DNA from 2 places in the Sporolactobacillus sp. Y61 genome. Region 1 is predicted to be linked to the other one. Evidence: riboswitches for the same ligand, from Rfam matches in the RefSeq annotation. Region 1 holds a riboswitch; the other holds the start of a gene.

Region 1 (5,444 bases):
TTTCACCTTAAATCCATTTGCGGACAGGATGGCAGAAGCCACATCGCTTCTGTTTCCGGATTGACAAACCATGATGTGTTCTTGCTCTTTGTTGATTTCACCGATTCGGTTCGGAATCTCATTAACCGAAATATTGATCGCCCCCGGAATATGTCCCCCGGCAAATTCAAACGGTTCACGGACATCAATAATACTTAACGGTGTATGGTTGCGCACCAGACGTTCGACTTCTTCAGGTGTCAGTTCTTCATACATGCTGTTTTCCTCCCTGGATCATTTCTTATCAAAAACCTGCACAGCATTATACCCGTGGGGGTATAATTTACTCCATAAAAAAACTACCAGCGATTCATCCCGCCGCGTACATTGGTCACTTTTTCATAGCCCGCTTTTTTCAAAAACTTGCAGGCGACTGAGCTTCTCATACCGCTTTGACAGATGACGACGACTTCTTTTTCTTTCGGGATCTTGTTGAGATGATTTTTCAAAGTTTGCAGCGGAATATTGATAAAGCCCGGGATGGATCGACTGCTGAACTCCGGCTTTGTGCGCACATCAAGAAAGTATTTTCCCTTTTTATCAGGCAGATAAGTCTCTTTTAGTTCCGAAGTGCTTATCTTCTTTATTTTAGGTCTGCAAAAGAACAGGCATTTCATATTTATTTTTCCTCCCTTCGCCATCGATTCACGGCATCTTGATTCCTTAGCGACTTTTCACCAGCATTTGAACCGCTTCATTTACGATGGATTCAGTTGATCCTTTACCGCTCTCAATCTGCTCCCGCAGACAGGCTTCCAGATTCTTTCCAATAACTAAACCAAGTGCACGATCCATTGCCGTCCGGGCAGCAGTCATCTGGGTCACTACACTGCGGCAGTCTTCACCTTGTTCCATCATGTTAAGAATTCCGCGGATCTGACCATCAATTCGTTTCAATCGATTTTTCATTTGCGCTGTATACTCCATGAACAATCCCTCCTTATACCCCTATGGGTATAATAATTGATACATTTTTTCCTGTCAAATAAAAGGACTGTAACCAAATAATTGGGATATCCTTTAGATTCCACGAAGTAAAGAACCTGACGAAATTCATCATTCCGTCAGGTCCATCTATCTCGATCTTGTCTTATTTATAGCTTTGGGTGATGCTTTTTATGCTGTTCAGCGGTGTGGTGCAATTAAGTAACTATTTTCAAAGAATGCGCATTCCAGAAACAAGCGCCTAATAAAACGACTTAAAACCAGGCGGGTTTGTCACCGTCGGTATGCGGTTTATCTATTCCGACCGAAGCGTGCACTTCTTTTGAAGGATCCTGGATAAGGCGGACAACAAAAGCAGCAACACTTTTTCTGGAAACTTCCGTCCCCTTGAACAGCTCACTCTTCTCGGTCGTTTCATAGTCAATTTCATCTTTATTTGTCAGCCAGGCGGGACGAATGATCGTCTCATCCAGACCTGAGTTTTCGATGACTTTTGCCGCTGCGCCGTAGCGATCCAGATAGCTGCCCAGCTGCTGTTTGTTCCATTTACCGAAGTTGCCCGGAACCTCATCATAGATACCGAGCGTTGAAATCCAGATGAGTCTCCTGACACCGCTCTTATTCATGGCGGCGGTCACTGCTCTGGCCTGCTCTTCAATATTCTGTCCAGCCAGATTGGCATAGACCACATCAATCCCGTTCATCGCTTCGATAAGCGCACTCTGATCAGTCGCGTCACCACCGATGACTTTTTCTCTGCGGGCATCGGCCGGCGTCAGTCGATTCGGACGACGCAGAAAAAGTGTTAATTGCGCCTCTGTCTCCGCAAGCAGCAGCTGCTCGGCAAGTCGGGCAATCTGACCATTGGCACCTAAAATAAGTACACGAACCATCGATCCAGCCTCCTTGATTTTTATAAGAACAGGTTTCATCCCTGTGCCTTTACTTACTATTGTTTGCAATTATAGTCTATCTTCTTACAGGCCAGTTGTAAAATCAGATCAGCTGGAACTGAAGGGTTCGCTGATCCTTATGGCTATCTATTCATCCCTCAATCTGTTTATTCTCTACAATCACTCGATCCAGCCAGGTAAACAAAGCCTTTACAGTCCGGCACATCAATAGGTACATGTACTTCATGGCTTCCTTCCCAAAATCAGGCAGGTCCCGATACTTTCTGTTTCAATAAATTCGAAATTATAATGTTTGAAAGCTTGCAAAAAAAACTTTTTGGCGTAAAATAGGGTTCAACTAAACAAGTTAAAATGATTCATTTTCTTATCTAGAGAAGTTGAGGGACTGGCCCGATGACGCTTCAGCAACCGCCGTATCTACGTGATCCGGTAAGGTGCTAATCCCAGCAGACACAGTGATGTGACTGAGGGATAAGAAGAGACATTCGAGCGTATGGCTCTCTTCTTCCCGAAGAGAGCCTTTTTATTTTACGCAATTGCTTCAACAAATTTTTTGAAAGAGGTGCCTGTCAATGGCTGACGATTATCAGTTCCCGACCCGGATTGTCCGCGACACTGTCCGGGTAGATCCCGAGACTGGTGCGGCAAATGTTCCTGTCTATCTGTCATCCACATTTCATCAATCAGATTTTGATCACTTTGGGAAATATGATTATACACGATCAGGAAACCCGACACGTGACGCTTTAGAAAATGCCATTGCCGATCTGGAAGGAGGCGTCCGCGGTTTCGCCTTTGCCTCGGGAATGGCTGCTATTTCCACAGCATTTCTGCTTCTGTCAGCGGGAGATCATGCCGTTGTTCCCAAGAATGTCTACGGAGGAACCTTTCGTATTTTAACTGAAGTACTTGGACGTCTCGGTATCGACCACACCTTTGTCGATACAACCCGGCTCGATGAAGTAAGGGCAGCCATCCGTCCGAACACAAAAGTCATCTATGTCGAAACACCGTCCAATCCAACGCTTAAGGTCTCAGACATCCGCGCCATTGCGAAAATTGCAAAAGTTCATCGATGTTATACCTTTGTAGATAACACCTTTATGACGCCGGTCTTTCAGCGGCCGTTGCAGTTAGGTGCCGATCTGGTGCTGCACAGTGCGACAAAATTTATTTCCGGACATAGTGATGTTATTGCCGGTCTGGCCGTAGCCGGAAATAAAGAATTGGCAGACAAGCTGTATTTTTTGCAGAATGCACTGGGTGCCGTGCTCGGCGTCCAGGATTCCTGGCTGCTTTTGCGAGGCCTGAAAACACTGGATGTACGGATTAAAAAGTCGGCGGCATCCGCCTTAAAAATCGCTTCATTCTTCTCGGATCGTCCAGAAGTCAAAAAGGTATTCTATCCCGGATTACCCGGACATCCCGGCTCGAAAATCCAGAAGCAACAGGCAATGTCCGGCGGCGCCGTGCTCTCCTTCGAACTGGAAAACGAGGCGGCGGCGCGCACGTTTGTCAACCACATTTCTCTGCCGATTTTCGCCGTTAGTCTCGGCGCCGTCGAGTCGATCCTCTCCTATCCACCGAAAATGTCTCATGCGGAACTCAGCGAAGAAGAGCGAATCAAAGCTGGTATCGGCAGCGGTCTGCTCCGTCTGTCCGTCGGTCTGGAAGATGCGGATGACTTGATCAAGGACTTCACCAGGGGCCTTACAGCAATCAATGAAAAGAAACAGGAAACAGTGACCAGCGTTAACTGACCAATATCTCATTCAGGAGGAAACAAAAATGGCTATCACAACAACCAAAACAGTACCCTTTCGATTCGACCAGGTAGGCAGTCTGCTAAGACCTGATGAACTTAAATCCGCCCGCGAAAAGTTCCTTTCAGGAGAAATTACCCGGTCAGATCTGACCAAAGTAGAAGATGAAGAAATACGGAAAGTTGTCGCGAAACAAGTCAATCTCGGATTGAAAGCTGTTACGGACGGTGAATTCCGTCGCAGCTGGTGGCACCTGGATTTTCTGGCAGGGTTGAATGGTGTTGAAACCTATTCACAACACGCCAGCTATAAATTTAAGGGGGCAAAAACACGCGATACGAATGTTCGTTTCTCGGACAAAGTGTCTTATAATCCGGATCATCCTTTTTTCAAAGCCTTTGAATTTCTGAACAGCATTGTTCCCAAAGGGATTCTGGCAAAACAAACCATTCCCAGCCCCACGCTCTATTTCCGTGACCATCGCGACGACAATGCCGTTAAGTTCTATGCTTCCCGCCAGGATTTTCTGAAGGACCTGGCAGTCGCCTATCGTCAGACCATTCGCCATTTCTATGATCTCGGCTGTCGCTATCTGCAGCTTGACGATACAACCTGGGCTTTTCTGATCAATCAGATCATCAACGCCAAAAGTGCTGAAGAAAAGGCAAAATATGAACAAATTGCCAAAGACAGTGTGACCGTCATCAATGGTGCTCTTCAGGACCGCCCGGAGGATATGACGATCACTACCCATATCTGTCGCGGAAATTTCCGTTCCACATTCCTTTTCTCCGGCGGTTACGGACCGGTGGCAAAATACCTGTCGCAGCTGAATTATGATGGGTATTTCCTGGAATACGATAACGAACGGTCCGGAGACTTTTCACCGCTCGGCGATATTTTCACCAAGGGTTCGGATAAAAGGATTGTTCTTGGTCTGGTCACGTCTAAATTTCCGGAACTTGAATCAGAGGAAGCATTGGAAAAGCGCGTCAGGGAAGCGACTCATTATGTTCCGCTGAACAATCTCTGCCTGTCTACACAATGCGGGTTTGCTTCTACTGAGGAAGGGAATAAATTGACTGAAGCTGAGCAATGGGCCAAATTAAAACGTGTTATCGACACGGCTCAAAAAATCTGGTCAGAGGCCTGATGATTAAAAGAGAACCCTTAAAAGATGCACGGCGCACCCACTATTTGGAATGCACCGTGTTGTTTCGTTCTTTAACAAATCTAAATAACACAGGCAAAAATAATTTCTCCAAGATGCTCAGATGCTTGATCTGATCACTTTTCTCGATCGCACCCTGTGCATGAAAAAAGTGTACGAAAAAAGAATCCAAATCTGGTAAAATTAAATCACCACACAGCCAGAGAGGATCCTTCTTTTGAGTACGTTTTACGCGAAAAAGCAGACAAAATCAGGTCACCCTGGTGCGCTGATGATCAAGAATCGACGGTTTATCATGACCAATATTAGCTGTCTAACGATCATATGGCCAATTAACGATTGCATGAAAACGCTCAACGATTAGAGAAAGAGGATGTCACAAAGGTCTATGACTGTGCGACATCCTTCTTTACTTTGCAGCTGCATAAGGACACAAAATGAAGGTACAGACTGCTTGCTAAGCTGGCCGGTATAAACTTTGCCTGGAAGGGCCTGAATTTGATGAACCTGATCGGGTATCCATTAGAGTGAGGATAGATAAGCACCATAATTATTAACTGCATGCCCGCCATGTCGGACGATCAAACGGAAAAAGGAGTTGCTTTCGAGAAA
Region 2 (5,444 bases), 410 kb from region 1:
TCCGCCTTTTTTCTTTACAAAGCGGAAAACAGTATGAGAAAAACATTTTTGTAGGCCGTGCCGGTTATGGACAAATAAGGTGGAATATTCGAAAGAGCGTAAAAATTGAAGGAATCACCCTGATTGAGAGATATATCAGCCGATTTGGAGGTTTTCAGCCAATCTGGGGATTTATCAGCCTATATCCAAGTTTTATCTGTCAATCAAATTTTTTATCAGCCGGAACGATGACAGGTCTTTTGTCCGTGAGATTTCGTTCTGCTCAGTATGTGATGATTGGGGTAACGATCCTGATTCTCTTATTCGTCTGTCTGACACCTCTTCTCCTCTCAGGGGGATGACAGAGTCTTCAGATCAGGTGGAGGTGGTTGCCTGTGAAACATGAGGCTATTGCATGTAGACAAAAACCTTCTCCATCACGGAGAAGGAAAAAGAAATGCATCATGAAGGTCAGTACATATTACCCTGAGTGAGTCATCGAGATTTTTTAAAGAGGCCGGCTTCTACTGCGGCTTCAAAACTATTTCTGGCAAACTGGAATGGATCCCCTATATTTTCCCAGTGCATGTACATTAACCGCGGTTCATCAAACAGCCAGTGATTATGAACAGCTGTTACGATCAGACCTCTTTTTCTTAATGCAGTCAGAAACGGATTGATTTCCTGTTGAAGAATAACCGATTCACCTAAGTTAAGGGTTTCCCCTCTTTTACTGTTTTCAAACGAGAGGGCAAAAGGGAGTGCCAGAGGTGAACGGGTTCGGCGGTTCAGAATGGTCGCATTTATATTTCTGAGCCGTTGAACCACACAGGCTGGAGTAGACGTAATCACTACTCCGCCAATAATATCTGCAAGTTTTTGACAGGTTGATGAGGTTGATGACATATACACATCTCCAATTCATTTTGATAGTGTATGGTATGTGAATTGAAGACAACCCGTCCGGGCAAATCAGTGTTATGTTATAAAAGGGTGAGTGTTTGAGACTTATGACAGACCCTGCTCAGTTACGCTCCCTTATCCCTGGCAGCGTTTTTTTGATACGCTTCTGCCGAAATGTTTATACTTAAGCAAAAAAAAGCCGCCATCACGGCGGCTTTCGCATTTTGATCCTTATTTTCCAACTGTATTTTCGAGTTCCGCACGCACTTCACGGGCAGCTTCAACCATGTTTCTGAGAGCCGGAATCGCTTCTTCCGGTTTGCGCGTTTTCAGGCCGCAGTCCGGGTTGATCCAGACGATTTTCGGATTGAGCACCTTCAGCGCACGTTCGGCGTAGGACTTCATTTCCTCAACGCTCGGAATACGCGGACTGTGGATGTCGTAAACGCCAAGTCCGATGCCTTTTTTATATTCAAAGTCTTCAAAAGTGGAGATGATTTCCCCATGGCTGCGGGCCGCTTCGATTGAAATCACATCGGTATCGAGTGCATCAATGGCACCGATGATTTCATCGAATTCCGAGTAACACATATGTGTATGGATCTGTGTATCATTATTAACGAATGACGTGGCGAGCCGGAATGCATATACGGCATCATGCAGGTACCCTGCCTTCTTTTCTTCCTTCAGGGGCAGCCCTTCGCGAAGCGCTGGCTCGTCGACCTGAATCATCCGGATATCTGCCTCTTCCAGGGCGTGTACTTCTTTTTTCAGTGCAAGTGCGATCTGATTAAATACAGTCGCCTGACTGATGTCATTTCGAACGAAGGACCAGTTGTAAATTGTAACCGGACCGGTGAGCATGCCCTTAACCGGCTTTTTTGTCAGCGACTGGGCATAGGCACTTTCCCTGACCGTCATTGGCCCCCGCCAGGCGACATCGCCGAAAATCAGCGGCGGCTTGACGCAGCGCGAACCATAAGACTGTACCCAACCGAAACGGGTAAAGGCAAATCCGGCCAGCTTTTCGCCAAAATATTCGACCATGTCATTACGTTCAAATTCGCCATGAACGAGTACATCAATGCCGATATCTTCCTGAATGTCGATCCATTTCGCTATTTCATCTTTAATAAACCGGTCATATTGATCCTGCGACCATTCGCCCCGGCGCAGTCTGCGACGCGCGAGGCGAACTTCTTTAGTCTGCGGAAAACTGCCGATGGTTGTGGAAGGCAGGGGAGGAAGCTTAAAAGCATCCGCCTGAATAGCCTGCCGCAGTTTCCAGGAACCGGGACGTGCCGGCAGTTCCTGGTCGAGATGACTCAGTTCCTTCTGCACCTCTTTATTGTTGCGGTGCACGGAAGTTTTCAGAGCAGAGAGTTCTTCATTGTTCTGCCGAAAAGCGGCGGCGGCAGAAGATGCGCCCTCGTTCAGCGCATGAGCCAGCACAACGACCTCGTCAAGCTTTTCATCGGCGAAGGACAGGGCACCTTTCAATACAGGATCCAGTTCCCTTTCGTTTTTGACGGTAACGGGAACATGAAGCAGGCTGCACGATGGAGTGACCCAGAGTTTGTCCTTTCCTCCGACCGCATCGAGCAGGCTCTTCAGTTCACTGAAGGTCGCCTGCAGATCTGCTTTCCAGACATTGCGTCCGTCAATGACACCGGCGGCCAGCACTTTGTCCTGCGGGAATCCAAACGTCTTTACCGCCTGCAGATTGGCTTCTTTTCCGTAGACGAAGTCCAGTCCGATGCCGTCAACAGGCAGGTTGACAACGGTCTGATAGGCGTCAACTGCTTCAAAATACGTCTGAAGCAGGATCGACAGACCCGGTGTGCCGTCTTTAATCCTCTGATAGACGTTCTGGAAGACGGACACGTCCTCTTTCGGCAGCGTTTTTACAAGAATCGGTTCATCCAGCTGTACCCATTCCGCTCCGGCAGTCCGTAATTCATTCAGGACCTGGATATACAGCGGGATCAGTGCATCCAGGAGCGTCTGAAAGTGATCCCTGTTGTACCCCTTGGAAAGTTTAAGCAGGGTCACCGGCCCGACAAGAACAGGTTTGGCTGTAATACCGAGTTCTTTTTTCGCTTCGTTGAACAAACGGAGCAAGCGATTTTCGGTAATAAACGGCTTCGTCTCATTACTGATTTCCGGAACAATATAGTGATAATTTGTGTCAAACCATTTGGTCATTTCTGAAGCTTCCGCCTCTTTGGTGCCGCGCGCGATTGAAAAGTAAGTCTCAAGGGAAACCTGCTTTTCTCCCGTGTTGAACCGCTCAGGAATCAAACCGAATAAGACCGCGGTATCCAGAACGTGGTCATAGAAGCTGAAGTCTCCGACCGGAATCAGATCCACACCAATTTCTTTCTGCTTCTTCAGGTTATTCAACCACAGCTTTTTCGTTGTTTCCAGAAACTCCCCTTTGGAGATCTTTTTTGACCAGAACCGTTCCACAGCTTTTTTCCATTCCCTTTTTTCCCCAATCCTCGGATAACCGAGATTGGCACTCAGCACATCTCCCATGCTCTCATCCTCCCGTTTCTTCGTTTTTTCTCTCAAGGTGCAAAATTAAAAGCCTCTCTGAACCAGAGAGGCTTAAACGTTCATCAGCACCCTCTTATTTCTCAAAACTTCATGTTCGAAGTTTTGCTGGAATTGGCACCTTTTTCATAAAAGATTGAAAGGTTGCCGGGCTTCATTGGGCCAGTCCCTCCGCCGCTCTAAATAAGAGTTTCTTTTTAAGTTTACAGAAATTTTAGCATGAAACCGGGTATCCGTCAATGCCGGAGATGAATTTACCACAGATGTAAACAATTGATTCTCAGGCGACGATAATAAAAATGTGTGTGTGTGTTTAACCACAGTCAATCCATGACGACAGACAAGCAGGTGGCAGCATGAAGAAGGCAATGGAAAGATGGAAAAGTGAACTGAAAAAAGTGGACGTACACATCGATACTGATGATGAACGGTTACAAGTACAGATAAAATTGATCGGGCTGACTGCTCTTGATCTTAGAATACTGAAATGGGCACAGCCGGGAATGAAGGTCTGTTTCGGTCAAATAATGGATGACTTCATGAGGATGATTGAGGCGTTTCCGGAACTTAAGAGTCGGGAGGAGCCCGGTGCGTCAAAAATCCTGAAACAATTATTCTATGACCAGCTGATCTTCGTTTTCAGCGGGCAGATCGATCGATCGGTTGTGCAAATATGCAGAAGGAAAGCGTCTATCCTTTTTGCTCATAAAATGACTCCCTCTTACTATCTTGCCTGTCTCTCTCACCTGAGACATCTGACGGCAGAGGCTGCCTTCCGAAAATGGAAAACCGTGTTTCAGCTGACACAGATTTTAACTTCTATGGATAAAATGATGAGTTTTGAACAGCAGCTGGTCATTGAAGCCTATCAGGCGTACGTAAGAGAAGCGGAAAATCAGAAAGAAAAAGCCATGCGCTATAAGGCCTATCATGATACACTGACCGGTCTTCCAAACCGCAGAAGTGCAGATGAGGCCATCCGTATAACCCTTGATTCGGCGCGCAGAAACAGCAGGACGTGCGCTCTGTTTACCATCAATATTGATCGATTCAAGATGGTGAATGAAGTATACGGCCGTCATTGCGGCGATCTCTTTCTTCAGACAGCCGCCCGGCGTCTGCAGCAGGCTATTAAGTCCTATGACACGAAGCTGTTCCGGATCAACAGTGATGAGTTTTGCGTACTCTTGCGCGATGATCTCAGCCGTGAAACGCTGGCTGCACTGGCTTCCCGGATGGTCGCCATTTCCGGTCAGGCATATATGATAAAAGGACGGAAAATCTTCGCTACCGTCAGTGTCGGCATTGCCTGCTACCCGCGAGACGGAGAAAATGATCTGCATCTTCGAACGAGTGCGGAAGCCGCATTGAGAGAAGCAAAACAGGGGAAAACCGGCTTTTTCTTTTACAATAATGAACTGCATAACCGTCAGCTTCAGAAGGTGGGGATTGAAAATGACCTGCACAGCGCGTTACATAAGAATCAGTTTCTTCTCTATTATCAGCCTCAGATCCGATCAGGGGATCGGAAGGTTATTGGAACAGAAGCCCTGATCCGATGGAGCCATCCTCAATGCGGACTCGTTTCTCCGAACGGGTTTATTCCCGTCGCAGAAGAGACCGGGCAGATCCGTGAAATAGGGAACTGGGTCATTCAGGAAGCCTGCAGACAGATGAAAGCCTGGCAGGATGCCGGCAGTTGCAAAATCCCTGTCTCGGTCAATCTCTCTTTCAGCCAGTTCCATGATGACCAGCTTCCTGAATACATCCGGCACGTGCTTCAGGCAAACGGACTGGAACCTCAGTATCTGATCCTCGAAATCACCGAATCCATGATGGCGGAGGATTTCAGACATTCAGCCCGGATGCTTCGTGAAATCAAAGATATGGGGATTAAAGTCAGTGTGGATGACTTCGGGACAGGTTACAGTTCACTCAGCTATCTGAAGCATCTGCCGGTCGATCGTATTAAGATTGATCGTTCATTTGTGACGGATATCGCGCAA

Evidence for each region. Region 1 has a riboswitch for S-adenosylmethionine ahead of metC (cystathionine beta-lyase). Riboswitches for the same ligand answer to the same signal wherever they lie in the genome.
Region 2: another riboswitch for S-adenosylmethionine. It lies ahead of metE (5-methyltetrahydropteroyltriglutamate--homocysteine S-methyltransferase); the one in region 1 lies ahead of metC (cystathionine beta-lyase).

The regions. Positions count from the first base shown of each region.
Region 1 is NZ_CP159510.1:242,555-247,998, forward strand. It holds gene ABNN70_RS01225 (rhodanese-like domain-containing protein) at 1-255, opposite strand, end outside; gene ABNN70_RS01230 (rhodanese-like domain-containing protein) at 339-656, opposite strand; gene ABNN70_RS01235 (metal-sensitive transcriptional regulator) at 703-966, opposite strand; gene ABNN70_RS01240 (SDR family oxidoreductase) at 1,239-1,877, opposite strand; SAM riboswitch class I at 2,260-2,376, shown strand; gene metC (cystathionine beta-lyase) at 2,471-3,658, shown strand; gene ABNN70_RS01250 (vitamin B12 independent methionine synthase) at 3,687-4,814, shown strand; gene ABNN70_RS01255 (AraC family transcriptional regulator) at 5,403-5,444, shown strand, end outside.
Region 2 is NZ_CP159510.1:3,055,576-3,061,019, reverse strand. It holds gene ABNN70_RS14635 (DUF1259 domain-containing protein) at 475-885, opposite strand; gene metE (5-methyltetrahydropteroyltriglutamate--homocysteine S-methyltransferase) at 1,114-3,420, opposite strand; SAM riboswitch class I at 3,512-3,628, opposite strand; gene ABNN70_RS14625 (EAL domain-containing protein) at 3,795-5,444, shown strand, end outside.